3 regions of the Nocardiopsis sp. CA-288880 genome follow, and region 3 is predicted to be linked to each of the others. Evidence: predicted binding sites of a transcription regulator. Region 3 holds the regulator's gene; each other region holds the start of a gene.
The links. Region 3 encodes HrcA, which represses chaperone genes, less so after heat shock. Its sites were predicted from a motif close to TTGGCACTCTCNNNNNGAGAGTGCCAA; they were not measured.
Positions count from the first base shown of each region.

Region 1: the regulator HrcA is predicted to act here: its motif matches at 3,709-3,735, upstream of ACQPYD_RS03515 (FmdB family zinc ribbon protein).
Region 2: the regulator HrcA is predicted to act here: its motif matches at 2,881-2,907, upstream of groES (co-chaperone GroES).

Region 1 is NZ_CP192105.1:774,569-780,409, forward strand. Features, by position in the region: gene ACQPYD_RS03490 (SMI1/KNR4 family protein) at 1-96, opposite strand, end outside; tRNA gene ACQPYD_RS03495 (tRNA-Arg) at 295-367, opposite strand; gene ACQPYD_RS03500 (D-alanyl-D-alanine carboxypeptidase family protein) at 785-1,891, shown strand; gene ACQPYD_RS03505 (MscL family protein) at 2,046-2,450, opposite strand; gene ACQPYD_RS03510 (SAF domain-containing protein) at 2,546-3,196, opposite strand; gene ACQPYD_RS03515 (FmdB family zinc ribbon protein) at 3,304-3,690, opposite strand; gene ACQPYD_RS03520 (5-formyltetrahydrofolate cyclo-ligase) at 3,970-4,602, opposite strand; gene galU (UTP--glucose-1-phosphate uridylyltransferase GalU) at 4,806-5,744, shown strand.
Region 2 is NZ_CP192105.1:852,447-858,287, forward strand. Features, by position in the region: gene ACQPYD_RS03860 (hypothetical protein) at 1-1,088, opposite strand, end outside; gene ACQPYD_RS03865 (THUMP-like domain-containing protein) at 1,471-2,739, opposite strand; gene groES (co-chaperone GroES) at 3,034-3,345, shown strand; gene groL (chaperonin GroEL) at 3,460-5,067, shown strand; gene ACQPYD_RS03880 (sigma-70 family RNA polymerase sigma factor) at 5,362-5,841, shown strand, end outside.
Region 3 is NZ_CP192105.1:5,795,538-5,801,378, forward strand. Features, by position in the region: gene ACQPYD_RS25095 (histidine triad nucleotide-binding protein) at 1-181, opposite strand, end outside; gene ACQPYD_RS25100 (SigE family RNA polymerase sigma factor) at 504-1,034, shown strand; gene ACQPYD_RS25105 (hypothetical protein) at 1,031-1,768, shown strand; gene ACQPYD_RS25110 (16S rRNA (uracil(1498)-N(3))-methyltransferase) at 1,884-2,621, opposite strand; gene dnaJ (molecular chaperone DnaJ) at 2,618-3,757, opposite strand; gene hrcA (heat-inducible transcriptional repressor HrcA) at 3,762-4,775, opposite strand; gene ACQPYD_RS25125 (DUF3097 domain-containing protein) at 4,951-5,823, shown strand.

The DNA.
Region 1 (5,841 bases), 2.6 Mb from region 3:
CGCGGTGCGCAGGCGGGCGGAGTCGAGGAACTCGCGACTGTGTTCGTTCAGGAACGCGCGCCACCTGGCCGCGGTCCTCGGCGGTGAGGGGTCCATGTCGGTCGTCCTTCGGGGGTCTGGGGGGTGGCGACGATTCTCGCACCCCCGCGTCGCCGCCGTGTCCGCCGGACGGGCGGAAGCCGCCGCTGCGCGACGGCCGACAGGGGTCCGCGGGCCGGGCGGATCGCGACCCGGAGCGGGCCCCGGAAGCGGAACGGGGCCCCTCCCGAAGGAGAAGCCCCGGTTCACACCGTGCGGCCCCAGCAGGATTCGAACCTGCGACACCCGCTTTAGGAGAGCGGTGCTCTATCCCCTGAGCTATGGAGCCATGGGTCTGACGGAGGTATGCGTTGCCCCGTCACAGGGCCAAGCCTAACCCAGGATAGAGGTGAATGGGGTGTCGGACCGTGTTCCCGGGGTGTGACTGGGGGACTCTGCGTGCATGGCGGAGTACGCTGACCTACGATTGGTTGTCCTGGCGCGTTGTGACGTTGTTCATGACGCGTGGTGCGTCATGGCCGGATATGTGCGCCGATCGCCCTGAAGGGCGGGTCGGAGTGAGGCCCGCACAGTGATGACCAGGTACTTCACCGACGGCCGGGGAAGACGGCGGCGAGACGGGCGCGAGCCCGCACCGCGTCCGCTTCCTCCGGCGCAACGGTTCCGTGTGTCCGCATGTGGACATGTAGTACGTTCCTTGCGGTCACGGGTAGGTGTTCGAGGAAAAGCAGCCGGAGGATCATTCGTGCCGTTCACTTCTGATCCGGCGCGGCGCAGGTCCCGCGTACCGGATGGCGGCGGGGCGCTCACCGCGTTCGCGGCGTTCCAGCGTGTCCGTTGCGTCCAGGCGCTGACGCTCGTGCTGGTCACCGCCCTGCTCGTCGTCCCCGTCCACCCCGCCGCGCTGTCGCCGGCCGCGGCCGACCTGGACGAGTTCCGCGAGCGGGCGGAGGCGTCCTCGCAGGAGCTGGAGGAGGCCACCGACCGCCACGTCGAGCGCCAGGAGGAGTTGGAGGCCGCCCAGGAGGAGCTGGTCTCCACGCTCCACGAGCTCCAGCAGACCGAGCTCGAACTCGGCGAGATGCGCGAGCCCCTGGCGACCCTCGCCAGCACCCTGTACCAGCAGCCCGACGGCGGCCTGCTCACCATGCTGACGTCGGGCACGCTCGACGACGACCTCCAGACGCAGTCCTACGCGGCGAAGATCTCGGAGAACAACCAGGCGCTCATCCAGGACGCCACCGACCTCCGCGAGGAGCAGGTCGGGCTGGCGAGCCAGGCGCAGGAGCTCCAGACCACCACCCAGCTGGAACAGGTGGAGCTCGCGGCGGAGGTCGAGGAGCTGCGCGAGCAGTCCGAGACGAGCATGAACGAGCTCGTCCAGGAGCTGGAGGACCGGGGCATCGACCCGGACGCCTACATGGCCGCCGCGGACTGCGACCCCTCCGCGGCGTCGAGGGCGAACGGCTCGCCCAACGGCCTGCTGCCGTCCGACGCCCTGTGCGACCTGTACGACGACAAGCAGCTGCGCGCCGACGCCGCGGTCGACTTCCTCGAACTCAACATGAGGTACGTGGCGGAGTTCGGCGAGAACATCTGCATCACCAGCGCCTACCGCGACCTGCCCAACCAGCACCGCGTCTACGCGCAGGAGCCGCCCGGCTTCGCCGCCGTCCCCGGCACGAGCAACCACGGCCTGGGGCAGGCGATCGACCTGGGCTGCGGGATCCAGAACTTCAGGTCCGAGCGCTGGAACTGGATGGAGACCAACGGGGCCGACTTCGGCTGGCACCATCCCGCCTGGGCGAAGTCCAGCCCCTTCGAGCCCTGGCACTGGGAGTACAGCGGATGACCCCCGGGGGCGGCCCGTACGGGCCGCCCCCGACCCGTGTCCGGGCCGTTCACGGCCTCCCGCGCGGCCGGGAGGAGGGGCCGTGCCCCGGTCCGGGAACGGCCGGGCGGCCCCGGGGCCCGCGGGGACCGGACGGTCCGCGGCCCCGGAGCGGTCAGACGGTCTCCGGCGCGACCTCGCTCGTGCAGTGGGAGCACCGGGACGCCTTCTTGTCGATGTCGACGCAGCAGTAGGGGCAGGCGCGGGTGGTGGCCTCCTCGGCCTTGACGAACCTCTCCATGAGCTTGCCGAGCGGCAGGACGATCAGGAAGTACAGGACCGCGGCGGTGATCAGGAACGAGATCAGGGCGTCGATGAACGAGCCGTACATGAACCGGCTGCCGTTGATCTCGAAGTAGAGGTCCCCGAACGTGGGGATGCCGCCGAAGATCCCGATCAGCGGGGTGATGAACCCCTCGGTGAACGCGGTGATGAGGTTGGCGAAGACCGTGCCGATCACGACCGCGACCGCCAGCTGCACCAGGTTTCCCTGGAGCAGGAACTTCTTGAAGCCTTCCATGGAACAGCCCTACGTACTCGATGTGTGTGGGAGAGCCGGGGCGTCCGAGGGGCGCTCACCGGCGCCCGCCAGCTTTCACCACCACACGTCATCGGTCAACCGCGAATGGTGATGGACAGGCGTGACGCCGTGGCGTGGCCCGCCAGGCTCCGGGCCTCCGCGGGCGTCGCGGCGATGAGGATCAGCGCGCCTCCCCCGCCTCCCCGGTCGGACTCGGCCGGAAGGGCGAGGACGGGGCGGTCGCTGACCACCTCCACGGCGGGCCCCGCGCGCACCGGGGCGAACTCGTCGGGGCTCCCCGCGGCGAGGACGTCCACCCGGCTGCCGGGGGAGAGGAGCCCGACCGCACCGGGGTCGGAGACCCGTACGGGGACGGCCACCAGGCCGGGCCCGTACGGGCCCGCGGGAGGGTCGGAGAGGCGGGCGTCGGTGATCACCTCGCCCCGGCGCACCGGGGACGTGAGGGAGAGGCCCGCCGCCTCCGTGTCGGCCGGGAGCGCGCCGTCCGGCACCGCGTCGGAGGGCAGGGGGCGCGGGGCGAGGTCGTCCGCGGCGAGCGGTGACGTGGCGTCGAGGTCCCTCGCGGCGACGAGGACGAGGCCGGTCGGCTCCGGAGGCGGGCGTACCGCCAGCACGGCGCCGAGGAGCGCGGCGGCCGCGAGGAGGGCGGCGACGACGCGCCGGTGCCGGTCCAGCAGGCGGGTGAGCGCCCGGCGGTGCCGGTAGGGGGGTGGTGCGCTGGTCATGTTCCAACGCTAGGCCGCGGCGGGGCCGTGCGGCCGTTGTCCACAGGCCGGACGTGCCGAGCGCCGCCGAGTGTTCGGCGGCGCTGCGTCGGTCAACGGCCCTGCGGCTAACCCGCCGCGGCGGCGGTGCTGCTGGTCGTGCTGGTGCTGGTGCTGGTGCTCGTGCCGGCGCCGGTGCCCGCCTTGGAGCCCGAGTCGCCGGAGGAGCTCTTGGCGTCCGTGCCGGAGGAGGCGGTGCCGCCGGACTCGGAGGAACCGGAGTCCTTGCCGTCGCCGGAACCGGCGTTGGACCCGGTCAGGACGGAGCTGTTGGAGGTCTTGCCGCTGTCGGTGCGGTAGAAGCCGGAGCCCTTGAAGACGATCCCCACGGCGGAGTACACCTTGCGCAGGCGTCCCTCGCACTCGGGGCAGACGGTCAGCGCGTCGTCGCTGAAGCTCTGCACGACCTCCATCTGGGCGCCGCACTCGGTGCACGCGTACTGGTACGTAGGCACTGTTCCGGGTCCTCCTTGCTGGCACTCTCGCCCTTTGACTGCTAAATAGTACGCGCTCGCCGACCGGAGCCGCGACAGCACCTCGCGCCGAGCGCGCGCGGCAGCGGCCCAGGTGCCGGAACGGTGGCGTCGCCGGGGCGCGACCGCCAGGGACAACGCCCGGCCCGGGCGGGATAATCCCCGCCGTCACGGGCCGGGAAGGACGCCCCGGCCGACCGCGCGGGCCCCGCTCCCGGACCGGTCCTCCCCGCGGGGGCGCCCCCGCGGGGAGGACCCGCGTCACACGGTGTCGCGTCCTCCGGGCCACACCCCGCCCGCGAACACGCGCAGGCCGCCGCCGGGTGTGAGGACGGCGTCCACCGGCCGGTCGTGCGGCTCGGCGGGCAGGGAGTCCACGAGCTCGTCGTCGTGCACCAGGGCGATCGCCGGGGTGTGCGGGCCCTTGTGCGCGAGTGCGCGGTCGTAGCAGCCGGCGCCCCGGCCGAGCCGGTTCCCGCTCCGGTCCACGGCGAGGGCGGGGCAGACCACGGCGTCCGCCCGGGCGAGCGCCCCGGGGCCGTAGCGGTGCCCGGTGGGCTCCACCAGGCCGTGCCCGGCCGGGGCCAGGCCCTCGGGCCCGTCGAAGGCCGCCCAGTCCAGGTCGCCGCCGGGCAGGAACACGGGCAGCAGCACGTACGTGCCGCGCTTCCACAGGGCCGTCACCAGCTTGCGGGTGCCGGGCTCCCCTCCGACGGAGTAGTAGCACGCGACCGTCCCGCCCATGGCGAGCCACGGGACGCCCATCAGGGTGTCCCGGACCGCCGATCCGACCCGCGCGCGCTCCTCCGCGCCCCGGGCCCGCCGCCGGGCGAGGACGTCCCCGCGCAGCCGGGCCTTCTCCGACGGACCGCCGTCACCGCTGCTCCCGCTCATGGGGCCAGTGTGGCAGCGGGGCGGACCGGGCGGCGAGGGGCCGCCCCCGCCGGGACGGTCCGGGCGCGTCCGGCGGAGCCTGCCCGGCGCGGTGAACGCCCGGTGGCGGTTTGCGCTCCGCCGCCCGAAAGAGCGGGGACTTCTTGGCGCCCGGCCGGGCGTCGGGGCGCCGGGACGGCCGGGGACTGTCCTAAAGTGCCGACATGAACGACGCCACCGAGCAGAAGCGACCCTCCGCGTCCGCGCCCGTCACCAAGGCGGTCGTGCCCGCGGCCGGCCTGGGCACGCGGTTCCTCCCCGCGACCAAGGCCACGCCCAAGGAGATGCTGCCGATCGTGGACAAGCCCGCGATCCAGTACGTCGTGGAGGAGGCGGTCGCCGCCGACCTCAAGGACGTCCTGATGATCACGGGACGCAGCAAGCGCTCCATCGAGGACCACTTCGACAGGGCCTACGAGCTGGAGGAGGCACTGGAGGCCAAGGGCGACGACGCCCGGCTGCGCTCGGTGCGCGAGTCCAGCGACCTCGCCCAGGTCCACTACGTCCGCCAGGGGGAGCCCAGGGGGCTCGGCCACGCGGTCCTGTGCGCGGAGGCGCACGTGGGCGACAACCCGTTCGCCGTGCTGCTCGGTGACGACCTCATCGAGTCGGCCGACCTGCTGCGCCGCATGATCGAGGTGCGGGAGAGGCGCGGGGGCAGCGTCGTCGCCCTCATGGAGGTGGAGCCCGAGCAGGTCTCCCTGTACGGGTGCGCGGGCATCGAGCCCACCGACGAGGAGGACGTCGTCGCCGTCACCGACCTGGTCGAGAAGCCCGCGCCGGAGCACGCCCCGAGCCGCTGGGCGATCATCGGCCGCTACGTCTGCGATCCGGCGGTCTTCCCCGTCCTGCACGAGACCCCGCCCGGCCGCGGGGGGGAGATCCAGCTCACCGACGCCCTGCGCGAGCTCGCCCGGCGCAAGCCCGAGGACGGCGGGACCGTGCACGGCGTCCTGTTCCGCGGCCGCCGCTACGACACGGGGAACAAGGCCGACTACATCCGCACGGTGGTGGACTTCGCCTGCCGCCGGCCCGACCTCGCGGACGAGCTCCTGCCGTGGCTGCGCGACTTCGTCGAGCGCCAGGACGCCGGACGCCCCTGACCCGCGCCGGGGGCGCCCGCCCACGGGCCCGGCACGGCCCGGCCGCGCCGGGAGGCCGCGCACACGGAGCCGGACGTGGTGACAATGGGATGCGCAT
Region 2 (5,841 bases), 2.6 Mb from region 3:
GACGCGGTCGCCAGGGCGGTGAGCTCCCCGGCCAGGGCGGTGGTGCGCTCGCCCAGCTCGCCGGTGTTCTCCTGGAGGCGGGCCAGCAGGGCCTCGTGCTGCTGCGCGGTGCGCTCCTCCAGAGCGGTGCGGAGCTCGGCGGTGCGCTCCTCCAGGGCGGTGCGCAGTTCGGCCGTCCGCTCCCCGCCCTCGGTGCGCAGCTCGGCGGCGCGCTCCTCGACGGAGGCCCGGAGGTCGCCGGCGCGCTCCTCCACGAGGGCCCGCAGCTCGCCGGAGACCTCTTCGACCTTGGCGGTGACGGTCTCGCCCAGGCCGGCGCCCGCGGCGGTGAGGGCCTCGCGGCTCTCGGCGACGACGCCCGCCAGGCTCTCGCGCCCGGCCTCGACGGCGCCGGTGATCTCGGTCCGCCCGGCGGCCAGCGCCTCGGCCAGCTCGGTGCGCCCCTCGGCGAGGGAGTCGGAGAGCTCGGTGCGGCTCTCGGCCAGAGCGGTGACGACGGCCCCGTGCCGCTCGCCGGAGACCTCGGAGAGGGCGGACAGCGACGCCTCGACGGCGTCGGCCTTGGCGGTGAGCGCGGCGAGGGCGGTGTCGAGGGAGTCCAGACGGGCGCCCACGGTCTCGCTCAGCCCGTTCAGGCGCTCACCGAGCTCGGTGACCTGGTCGGCCGTCCGGTCGCCGGTCTCGGCCATCCGCTGGAGGCGGGTGAGCACGGTGTCCAGGTGTCCGGCGATGCGCTGGGTGTCGGCCCGCAGGGAGGGCATGTCCGACAGCGGCTTGACCTGCTGGCCGACGACCTCGATGTGCTCGGCGAGGGTCTCGGCCCATTCCGGCGGGCGGGCGAGGAAGTCGTCGATGCGCCCGTTGACCGTGGTGACGGACTCGGCGAGGGAGGTGAGCTCGCGCTCGCGCAGTTCGCGGAGCAGCCACTCCATCCCCTCGAGGCGCTGGCGCATCTCCTCGCTGACGGCGCCCTGCGACTTCTGCTCGGAGACGTGCTCCTGGGCGGCCTGGGAGAGCAGGTCACGCATCCGGTCGGAGACACCGGACTGACCTCCCCCGTTGAGGAAGTTGTGATTGGTCTGTTCCACCGAGGTGCTCCTTTGGTTCTGGCGCTCCCGTACCCATGCGGGGGAGTGGACGGTTCCGGACGGGTCGGGTTCTCGATGGTCCCCGGGCGGGCGGCGCTCCCGCGGCGGTTACCGCCCCATCGTGACTGGAGTGTGACTGTCCGTATATGTACGGCGCAAGGCCCGAGATCCGACCGCATCGCGGGGCGGGCCGCTCACACGAGTCTTCCGGGTGAATCCATGAGAAGGGAAGGACTGCAGCGGTCGTCAGTTTAACGACCTGGGTCCCTGCGCCCCCAGGGGACGGCGGAAGATCTGGGTGAGAGAGGTAACGATCTGGGGTCCCCGCCCCCGCCGCCGGGCGCACCGGGGGCCCGGGCGCCCACGGGCCGCCGACGGGGGGTCACACCGGGGAGGGGGCCCCGACCTCGCGGCACAGCAGGCAGAAGGGCCGGTCGCCGATCCTGGTGAGGACCACGGTCACCGACTCCGGGCCCGACGCCCGCAGATCACGGCGCAGCTTCTCCGTGTCCACGGCCGATCCGCGTTTCTTGATCGTTACCGTCCCGGCGTCCAGCGCCCGCACCGCAAACCTCAGGCGCTTCAAGGAGAACGGCAGCATCTCCACCACCTCCAGCACCCGCCACAGCGGCGACACGGCCGCCGTGTCCGCGGTGAAGTAGGCGATCCGCTCGTCCAGCAGCGCGCCGTCCACCCGCGCCGCCGCCTCCGCCACCAGGTGCGACCGCACCACGGCCGGGTCCGGGTCGTACAGGTAGCGCCGGGCCGGGGCCACGGGCGCCGGCCCCGCCCCGGGGTCGGCGTCCAGGTGCGCGGCCGCCCCCTCCCGGGCCAGCAGGCCCTCGCGCTCGTGCAGGACCGTGGCGCGCCGCCGGGCCCCCGCGTCCTCCGCCAGGGCGCCGAACCACAGGGCCGTCTCCTTGAGCTCCCCGTCCACCGAGATCCACTCGGCGGAGGCGTCCTCGGGCAGCGCCTCGTGCGGGATGCCCGGAGCCGCCTTCAGGCAGGCGGCCTCCGCGGCCCCGGCCAGCCCCGTCGCCACGTCCCACGGGGGGGAGTAGGCGGCCGGGTCGAACACCCGGCCGCGCCCGCCGCGCCTGGCCGGGTCGCAGAACAGCAGCGGGTAGCGGCCGGCCGCCGACGCGCCGACCTCGCCCTCGCGGACCCGCGCCAGGTCCGACAGTCCGAGGGCCCCGATGTTGGCGCGGGCGACCGCCACCGTCAGCGGGTCGGAGTCCACGCCCTCCACGGCGACGCCGCGCCCGGCCAGCGCCAGCAGGTCCGCGCCGATCCCGCAGCACAGGTCGCCCGCGAAGCCGCCCGCCGCCCCCGCGACCGCGGCGGTCCGTCCCGCCCGGTACTCGGCCACGACGCGCCGGGTGGACTGCTCCAGGCCGTTGGGCGTGAAGAACATCCGCCCCGCCGCGTCGCCGAACTTGGCCCGGCCGCGCTCGCGGAGGGAGACCTGGGTCAGGAGCGCGTTGACCAGATCCGAGACGGGCAGATCAGGGTCCAGGGCCGCCACGCGCGGGTCGGACCGCAGCAGGGACGCCGTGCCGAGCTGGTCCCGGACCGCGCTCCCCGGATCGACGCCCGCCAGCACCTCCCGGCCCGCGTCGGAGAGCAGCGCCTCGAAGGCGGGCACGCGCATGGGGTTCACCTCGGACATCGAAGGGCGGTCTGCGTCGGCGGACCCGGACGCCCCGCGCGTCGTGGGGCCGCCGCGGCGCGGGGCCGGATGTCCGGCTCCTCACGGAAGTCCCCGACCGGGGGTCACGGTCGCATTTCCATTCTGGCACTCTCAGGGGTAGAGTGCTAATCGCGACGACGCCGGTCTGGCACCCGCGACGACAGGCCGCCTCTGTCGCCCCTTTTTCGCAGTCGGTCCGCGTGCCAGCGCGGACCGGAGCCAGTACACCGAAACCTTGAAGGGGGAGGTCACACCGTGTCGACCGCCACCAAGACCGTGCTGAAGCCGCTCGAGGACCGCGTCGTGGTCAGGACGCTGGAGGCCGAGCAGACCACCGCTTCCGGTCTGGTCATCCCGGACACCGCCAAGGAGAAGCCCCAGGAGGGCGAGATCCTCGCCGTGGGCCCCGGCCGTTGGGACGACGAGGGCGACAAGCGCATCCCGCTGGACGTGAAGGTCGGCGACGTCGTCCTCTACAGCAAGTACGGCGGCACCGAGGTCAAGTACGACGGCCAGGAGTACCTGGTCCTCTCCGCCCGCGACCTGCTCGCGGTCGTCGAGAAGTAGGTCTCGACGGGGCCCGGTCCACCGGGCTCGGAGCCAGGCATCCCGCACCGGTCGGCATAACGCCGGGCGGGGCGGGATGCTCGTTTTATACGAGCCTCAAGAGGAAGCACCCACATGCCGAAGATCCTGGAGTTCGAGGACGACGCCCGCCGCGCCCTCGAGCGGGGCGTCGACCGCCTCGCCAACGCCGTCAAGGTGACGCTCGGTCCGCGCGGCCGCAACGTCGTCATCGACAAGAAGTTCGGCGCCCCCACCATCACGAACGACGGCGTGACCGTCGCCCGTGAGATCGAGCTGGACGACCCGTACGAGAACCTGGGCGCCCAGCTGGTCAAGGAGGTCGCCACCAAGACCAACGACGCCGCCGGTGACGGCACCACCACCGCGACCGTCCTGGCCCAGGCCCTGGTCCGCGAGGGTCTGCGCAGCGTCACCTCCGGCGCCTCCCCGCTCGCCCTCAAGAGGGGCATCGACGCCGCGGCCGCCCGCGTCTCCGAGATCCTCCTGGAGCGCGCCCGCCCCGTCGAGGAGCGCGAGGACATCGCCTACGTGGCGACCAACTCCGCCCAGGACGCCCAGATCGGCGACCTGATCGCCGAGGCGTTCGACAAGGTCGGCAAGGACGGCGTCATCACGGTGGAGGAGGCCCCCACCTTCGGGATGGACCTCGACTTCACCGAGGGGCTCCAGTTCGACAAGGGCTACGTCTCGCCCTACTTCGTCACCGACGGCGACCGCCAGGAGGCGGTGCTGGAGGACGCCCTCATCCTCATCAACCAGGGGAAGATCAGCAGCCTCAACGAGCTGCTGCCCCTGCTGGAGAAGGTCGTCCAGAGCAAGAAGCCGCTCCTGATCATCGCCGAGGACATCGACGGCGACGCGCTGGGCGCCCTGGTGCTCAACAAGATCCGGGGCACGCTCAACGTCGCCGCCGTCAAGGCGCCCGGCTTCGGCGAGCGCCGCAAGGCCATGCTCCAGGACATCGCCGTCCTCACCGGCGGCCAGGTCATCGCCGAGGAGGTCGGCCTGACCCTGGAGAACGCCGAACTCGACGCGCTGGGCAGCGCCCGCCGCACCGTCATCACGAAGGACGCGACCACCATCGTGGACGGTGCGGGCGAGCAGTCCGAGATCGACGACCGCGTGCGCCAGATCCGCAAGGAGATCGAGGCGAGCGACTCCGACTGGGACCGCGAGAAGCTCCAGGAGCGCCTGGCCAAGCTCGCGGGCGGCGTGTCCGTCCTGCGCGTCGGCGCCGCCACCGAGGTGGAGCTCAAGGAGAAGAAGCACCGCCTGGAGGACGCCATCTCGGCGACCCGCGCGGCCATCGAGGAGGGCATCGTCGCCGGCGGCGGGGCCTCCCTGGTGCACGCGGCGTCCGCCCTGGACGACCTCGGGCTGACCGGCGACGAGGCCACCGGTGTGGCGATCGTGCGCCGCGCCCTGGTCGAGCCCGCCCGGTGGATCGCGGAGAACGCGGGCGCCGAGGGCTACGTCGTGACCCACCGGATCTCCGAGCTGGAGGTCGGCCACGGTTACAACGCCGCCAAGGGCACCTACGGCGACCTGACCGCCCAGGGCATCCTGGACCCGGTCAAGGTCTCCCGCTCCGCCGTCCAGAACGCCGCGTCCATCGCGGGCATGCTCCTGACCACCGAGGTCCTGGTGGCGGACAAGCCCGAGGAGGAGGCGGACGACCACGGCCACGGCCACGGTCACTGACCCCACGCCCCGGACCCGGTGACGGGTCGGGTGCGAATCCGGCCCGGGGGCGGGACACGTCGGTGTCCCGCCCCCGCGCACTACCACGTGAGCCCCTCTTTTCCCTCTGGAGTGTGTGGCGTTTTCGGACGTTTTTCCCAAAACGTGACCATTCCGTAGTTGGCGATTGGAGCGGTTGGGTCCCGCAGTGGGGGCATCATTCCTAACGTGACGGATGCAGGCGCCCGGGGGGGCGCTACCGCGCAGCGGCCAGGAACACACGGGCAGGCGGACTCCGCCGCCCGCGACACAGGGTTGAACCATCTGGGCTCGCTCGCCGTCCGGGGGGACGACGGGGCCATGGACTCGCTGTTGCGCGCGGTCCGGCCCATGGTGGTCAGGTACTGCCACGCACGCCTCGCACGGGTCTCGGGCCTGGCCCACTACTCCGACGACGTGGCGCAGGAAGTCTGCATCGCGCTGCTCTCGGCCGTACCGCGCTACCAGGACCGGGGCCGCCCCTTCGCGGCCTTCGTGTTCGGCATCGCCGCCCACAAGGTCGCCGACACCCTGCGCGTCGCGGGCAGGGTGGAGACGGTGCCCACCGACGCGGTGCCCGAGCAGCCGGACGACGACCCGGGCCCGGAGGAGTCGGCGGTGCGGGTGATCGAGGCCCAGCGAGCGAGGGAGCTCCTGGACGAGCTGCCGGAACAGCAGCGCAAGCTCCTGGTCATGAGGGTGATCGCAGGACTGACAGCGGATGAGACGGGACATGTACTGGGAATGTCGGCGGGC
Region 3 (5,841 bases):
CGGCGCCGGCCGCGGCAGCGGTGACGGCGTCGGGGTGGTGGTCGCGCGGGACGATCAGCACGTGCGTGGGCGCCTGGGGGTTGATGTCGCGGAAGGCGAGGGTCCGCTCGCCCTCCCGGACGATCTCGGCGGGCACCTCCCCCTTCACGATCTTGCAGAAGAGGCAGTCCTCATGGGCCATCGCGAACCTCCGTGGTGTGTTCGCGGCCGCCGGAACGGCCGCCGTCTGGGGGTTGTCCCGGACCATGATGCCGCAGGTCGGTGCCGGGCGGCCCCTCCCGGCAAGGCCGCCGGCCGCGGTCCGGGAGCCCGTTCGGCAACGGCCTCCGTCCCAGGCGCGATAGGCTTTCCACCCGTGCGCGTCGGGTCGTCGGAAACGTCCGCCCCGGCCCGGTACCCACGTGTTCGGAATGAAACGCGCGTCTACCTGGAAAAGAAGAGGTATGCCCTTTCGTAAACCCCGCGACAAGGGTGTGCGTCGAACTGACGTGACGACAGAAACCATGGTGGCCGGAGCCCCCACGGCCCCGCTCTCGGTGGAGTGGGACGCCGACCACGCCGTGACGGAGCTCTACAGGGAGCACTACCGTCCGCTCGTTCGGCTCGCATCCCTTCTCGTCCGCGACCACGCGACCGCGGAGGAAGTCGTTCAGGACTCGTTCGTCGCGATGCACGGCGCCTGGCGCCGGCTGCGCGATCCGAACAAGGCCCTGTCCTACCTCCGCCAGGCGGTGGTGAACAAGGCCCGGTCCGTGCTCCGCCACCGGGCTGTGGTGGAGAAGCACGCCCCCAAGGCCCTCCCCGACGCGCCCAGTGCCGAACACGGCGCCCTGAACCTGTTGGAGCGGGAGGCGGTCATCCGTGCCCTGCGCAAACTACCCACCCGTCAGCGAGAGGCCATCGTGCTCCGGTACTACGGCGACCTGTCAGAGGCTCAGATCGCGGACGCCATGGGGATCAGCCGGGGCGCGGTGAAGAGCCACACGTCCCGTGGCATCTCCTCGCTCCGCTCTGTTCTGGAGCAGACGACATGACCGGTCCGACAGATCCGACCGAAGACGCCTTCGAGGACCGGCTGCGCCAGGTCCTCATGGCCGAGGCGAGCACGGTGGAGCCCTCTCCGGAGGCCCTGAACCTGATCCGCGAGCGCACCGAGCGCAACCGCGGCTTCGCCTGGTTCGGCCTGCCCTGGCTACGACCGGTGGCGGCGGTGGCGGGGGCCGTGATGATCGCCGCCTCCGTGGTCGTGTCCAGCCCCCAGGTCCGCGACCAGGTGCTGGAGTTCGTCCCGGCGGGGGCCGACCGCCACGGCGCCCCTCCCGAGCACGACGCGGACGGCGGCGGCGTGGCCGCCCCCGACCCGTCCTCCGACTCCACCGAGGGGAGCACGCAGCAGCCGGCGGAGCCGCCGCGGGACCCCGAGAGCCCGCCCAGCTCCGGCGAGGACGAGGACCCGGCCGAGGAGGGCGTCGAGACCGCGTCCACCTGCTCTCCCCCCGCGGACGGGCCGGCGCCCTCCCCCAGCGCCTCCGCGGAGGAGAAGGACGACAGCGCCTCCGCCTCCGAGGAGGAGTGCGACCCGAGCGAGGAGCCGACCGACGGCGAGGCCGGCGGCGGTGACGAGAGCGGCAGCGGCGGTGGCGGGGAGGCCCCCGGCTCCGGCGCCGGGGACGAGGGGGCCGGCGGCGGCGGTGAGGAGACCTCCGGCGGCGGTTCCGGCAGCACCGGCGGCGACGCCACCAGCAACCGGGCCGTGCCCGGGGAGTGACACGCGGGCCCGGCGCGCCGGGTCCGACGACGGAGGCGGCCGGGGGATCCCTCCCCCGGCCGCCTCCGTCGTCCCGTCGGCGGTGCGCCCGCTCCCGGCCCCGTGCCCCTCGCCGCTACCAGCGCCCGGTGCGCGCCTGGAGCACCGCCAGGGCGGCGACCCCCGCGGTGGAGGTGCGCAGCACGCTCGGTCCCAGCAGGGCCCGCACGGCGCCCGCCTCGGTGAACGCGCCGAGCTCGGCGTCGGAGAACCCTCCCTCGGGGCCGACCACCACGACGATCCCCGGACCGTCGCCCGAGGGCAGGTCCAGTTCGGCCAGGCGTCCGGCCCCGTCCTCGTGCAGGACCACGCCCAGGTCGGCTCCGGACAGCAGCCCGGCCACGGCGGACCGGTCCGCGAGGTCCTCGACCAGGGGCAGCCGCCCCCGCCGCGCCTGCTTGGCCGACTCCCTCGCGGTGGCCCGCCACTTGGCCAGCGCCTTGGCCGCCCGGTCGCCCTTCCATCGGGTGACGGAGCGCTCGGCGGCCCAGGGCACGATCGTGTCCACCCCGGCCTCGGTCATCATCTCCACGGCCAGTTCGCCGCGGTCGCCCTTGGGCAGCGCCTGGACCACGGTCAGGCGGGGACGCGGCGCGGGTTCCTCCCGGCGCTCCACCACCGTGCAGACGACGTGGTCCCTGCCCACGGCGGACACCGTGCACCGGGCACGCAGGCCGAGACCGTCGGACAGGTCGACGGTCTCGCCCTCCCTGATGCGCCGCACGACGGCGGCGTGGTGCCCCTCGGGGCCGTCCACCGTCACCCGGTCGGCCGCCAGCGCGGCGGTCCCGACCAGGAAGACGGGGGGTGTCACTTCGCGCCGAAGGCGTCGCGGAGCTTGGCGAAGAGGCCGCCGTGCCCGGGGCTGAACCGCCCCGGGGACTGGTCCTCGCCGCGCAGCTCGGCGAACTTGCGGAGGAGGTTCTCCTGCTCCTCGTCGAGCTTGCCCGGGGTCTCCACGTCGACGCGGATGCGCAGGTCGCCCCTGCCTCCCCCGTCCAGGTGCGTGACGCCCTTGTTGGACAGGGTGATGACGTGGCCGGAGTTGGTGCCCGGCCGCAGATCGATGTTCTCGGTCCCGTCCAGGGTGTCGAAGGCGAAGGACGCGCCCAGCGCGGCGGCCGTCATGGGGACCGTCACCGTGCAGTGCAGGTCGTCGCCGCGCCGCTCGAAGGTCGGGTGGGGACGCTGGATGATCTCCAGGATGATGTCGCCGCGCGGGCCGCCGTTGGGGCCGACCTCGCCCTCTCCGGCGAGCTGGATCCGGGTGCCGTCGTCGACGCCGGCCGGGATCTTGACGGTACGGGTGACCTTCTCGCGCACCCGGCCCTCCCCCGCGCAGTCGCCGCAGGGGTTGGTGATGACCGAGCCCTGGCCCGAGCACTGCGGGCAGGGGCGGGAGGTCATGACCTGGCCCAGGAAGGACCTCGTCACCTGGGAGACCTCGCCCTGGCCGTGGCACATCTCGCACGTGGTGCGGTGCGAACCGGCCGCGGTCCCCTCGCCCTGGCACGTCTCGCACAGGATCGCGGTGGGGAAGGTGATCTCCTTGCTGACCCCGAACGCGGTCTCCACCAGGTCCAGTTCGACCCGGATCTTGATGCTGCGCCCGCGCCGGACCCGTTCCCGGGGGCCGCGCCCGCCGGGCTGGCCGCCGCCGAAGAAGGCGTTCATGATGTCGTCGAAGGCGAACCCGCCCCCGCCGCCGAAGCCTCCCGCGCCGCCACCGCCGGGAGCGTAGGGGTCCTGGCCCATGTCGAACATCCGGCGCTTGTTCTCGTCGGAGAGGACCTCGTAGGCCTGGGTCACCTCCTTGAAGCGCTCCTGGGTCGCGGGGTCGGGGTTGATGTCCGGATGGAGCTCGCGCGCGAGCCTCCGGTACGCCTTCTTGATCTCGTCCTTGGACGCGTCGCGACGCACCCCGAGAACCTGGTAATAGTCTCTGGCCACTGAGTTACTGTCCTGCCAAAATCTGTCCGACATACCGAGCCACGGCGCGTACCGCTCCCATTGTTCCCGGATAGTCCATCCGGGTGGGCCCCACGACACCGATCTTGGCGAGCGACTGGTTTCCCACACCGTAGTCGGCCGAGACGATGGAGGTGGACCGGAGACCCTCGTGGAAGTTCTCCGCGCCGATGCGCACCGTGAGCATTGACGGGTCCTTCGCCTCACCCAGCAAACGGATGAGGACCATGTTCTCTTCCAGCGCCTCCAGGACGTCCCGCAGGCTGGCGGCGAAGTCCACGGCGGCGAGGTTGGCCGTCCCCGCGAGGACGATCTTCTCCTCGTGCCGTTCGACGAGGCTCTCCAGCAGGACGGAGAGGACGGCCACCGCCATCTGGCGGTGTTCGGGCGGGACCTGCGCGGGCAGGTCCTCCACCGCGTCGGGCACCTCTCCGAGGTGGAGACCGGAGATGGCGCGGTTGAGCATGGAGCGCAGGTCGTTGACCGCGGTTCCGTTGACCTCGCCGAGGCCGTCGATGACGCGCTGCTCGACCCTGCCCGTGTCGGTGATCACGACCATCATGACCCGCTGGCCCCCCAGGGGGACCAGCTCGACGTGCTGGACCGAGGAACGGGTCAGCGACGGGTACTGCACGATCGCGACCTGGCGGGTGAGCTGCGCGAGGAGCCGCACGGTCCGCGCGACGATCTCGTCCAGGTCCACCGCTCCGGCGAGGAAGGACTCGATGGCGCGGCGCTCCGGCGCCGACAGGGGCTTGACGGAGGAGAGCCGGTCGACGAAGAGCCGGTACCCCTTGTCCGTGGGCACGCGTCCCGCGCTGGTGTGGGGCTGGGCGATGTACCCGTCCTCCTCCAGCGCGACCATGTCGTTGCGGATGGTCGCGGGAGAGACCCCGAGCCTGTGCCGGTCGGCCAGCGCCCTGGAGCCGACGGGCTCGTTCGTGTTGACGAAGTCCTCCACGACCGCTCGCAGGACAGCGAGCTTGCGCTCGTCCAGCAACTCGCCACCTCCTGGCACTCCGGGGTCCTCAGTGCTAATTCTATGCCCGGCCGCAAACCCGGACGGCTACCCCTCGGCGGTAACACCGGCGGAGGCGCCGGATCTTCCCTCCGGCGCGGCGACGTGCGCCACGGCGCGGATGAACCGACACCCTCCCCCAGTAGACTGCACGACCGTGGCTACCAAGGGAACCGGCCGCTACGGCCGCGACGTGCTCGCAGGCGACTGGCGGCTGCCCCGTAAGGGGGCCGTGCGCGAGGTCGCCCTGAGTCGGGACCTGGTCGTGGAGGACGCCGACGAGGCCTTCTGCGGAGCGGTCGTGGCGTGGGACAGGTCCAGCGTGACCCTGGAGGACCGCGCGGGGCGCCGCAGGGTGTTCGACCTCGGCCCGGCCGCCTTCCTGCTCGACGGGAGACCCGTGACCCTGGTGCGCCCCGCGCCCGCGCCGCGGGGGCCCCTGCGGAGCGCGTCCGGCTCGGTGGCGGTGCCCGGGGCCGCCGCGCGCACGGCGCGCGGGAGCAGGATCTACGTGGAGGGCGCGCACGACGCCGAACTCGTGGAGAAGGTCTGGGGCCACGACCTCCGCATCGAGGGGATCGCCGTCGAGTTCCTGGAGGGCGTCGACGACCTGCCCTCGATCGTGGCGGACTTCTCCCCCGGCCCGGGCCGCCGCCTGGGCGTCCTCGTCGACCACCTGGTCCCCGGGTCCAAGGAGAGCCGGATCGCCGAGCGGGTGCACGGGGAGCACGTGCTGGTCGCCGGCCACCCCTACGTCGACGTCTGGCAGGCGGTGCGGCCGGGCGCCGTGGGGATCGGGGCCTGGCCGGAGGTTCCGCGCGGGCGCCCCTGGAAGGAGGGCGTCGTCGAGGCCCTCGGGTGGCGGATGGAGACCGGTGAGGCGTGGCGCAGGATCCTCGGATCGGTCCGTACCTATGCTGATCTGGAGCCCTCGCTGCTCGGACGCGTGGAGGAGCTCATCGACTTCGTCACGGGGCCCCACCCGGACGAGCCCCGGGACCCGTCGCCGGGTCGGGGCGCCCACCCGTGACCGGGCCGTTTTCGCGCC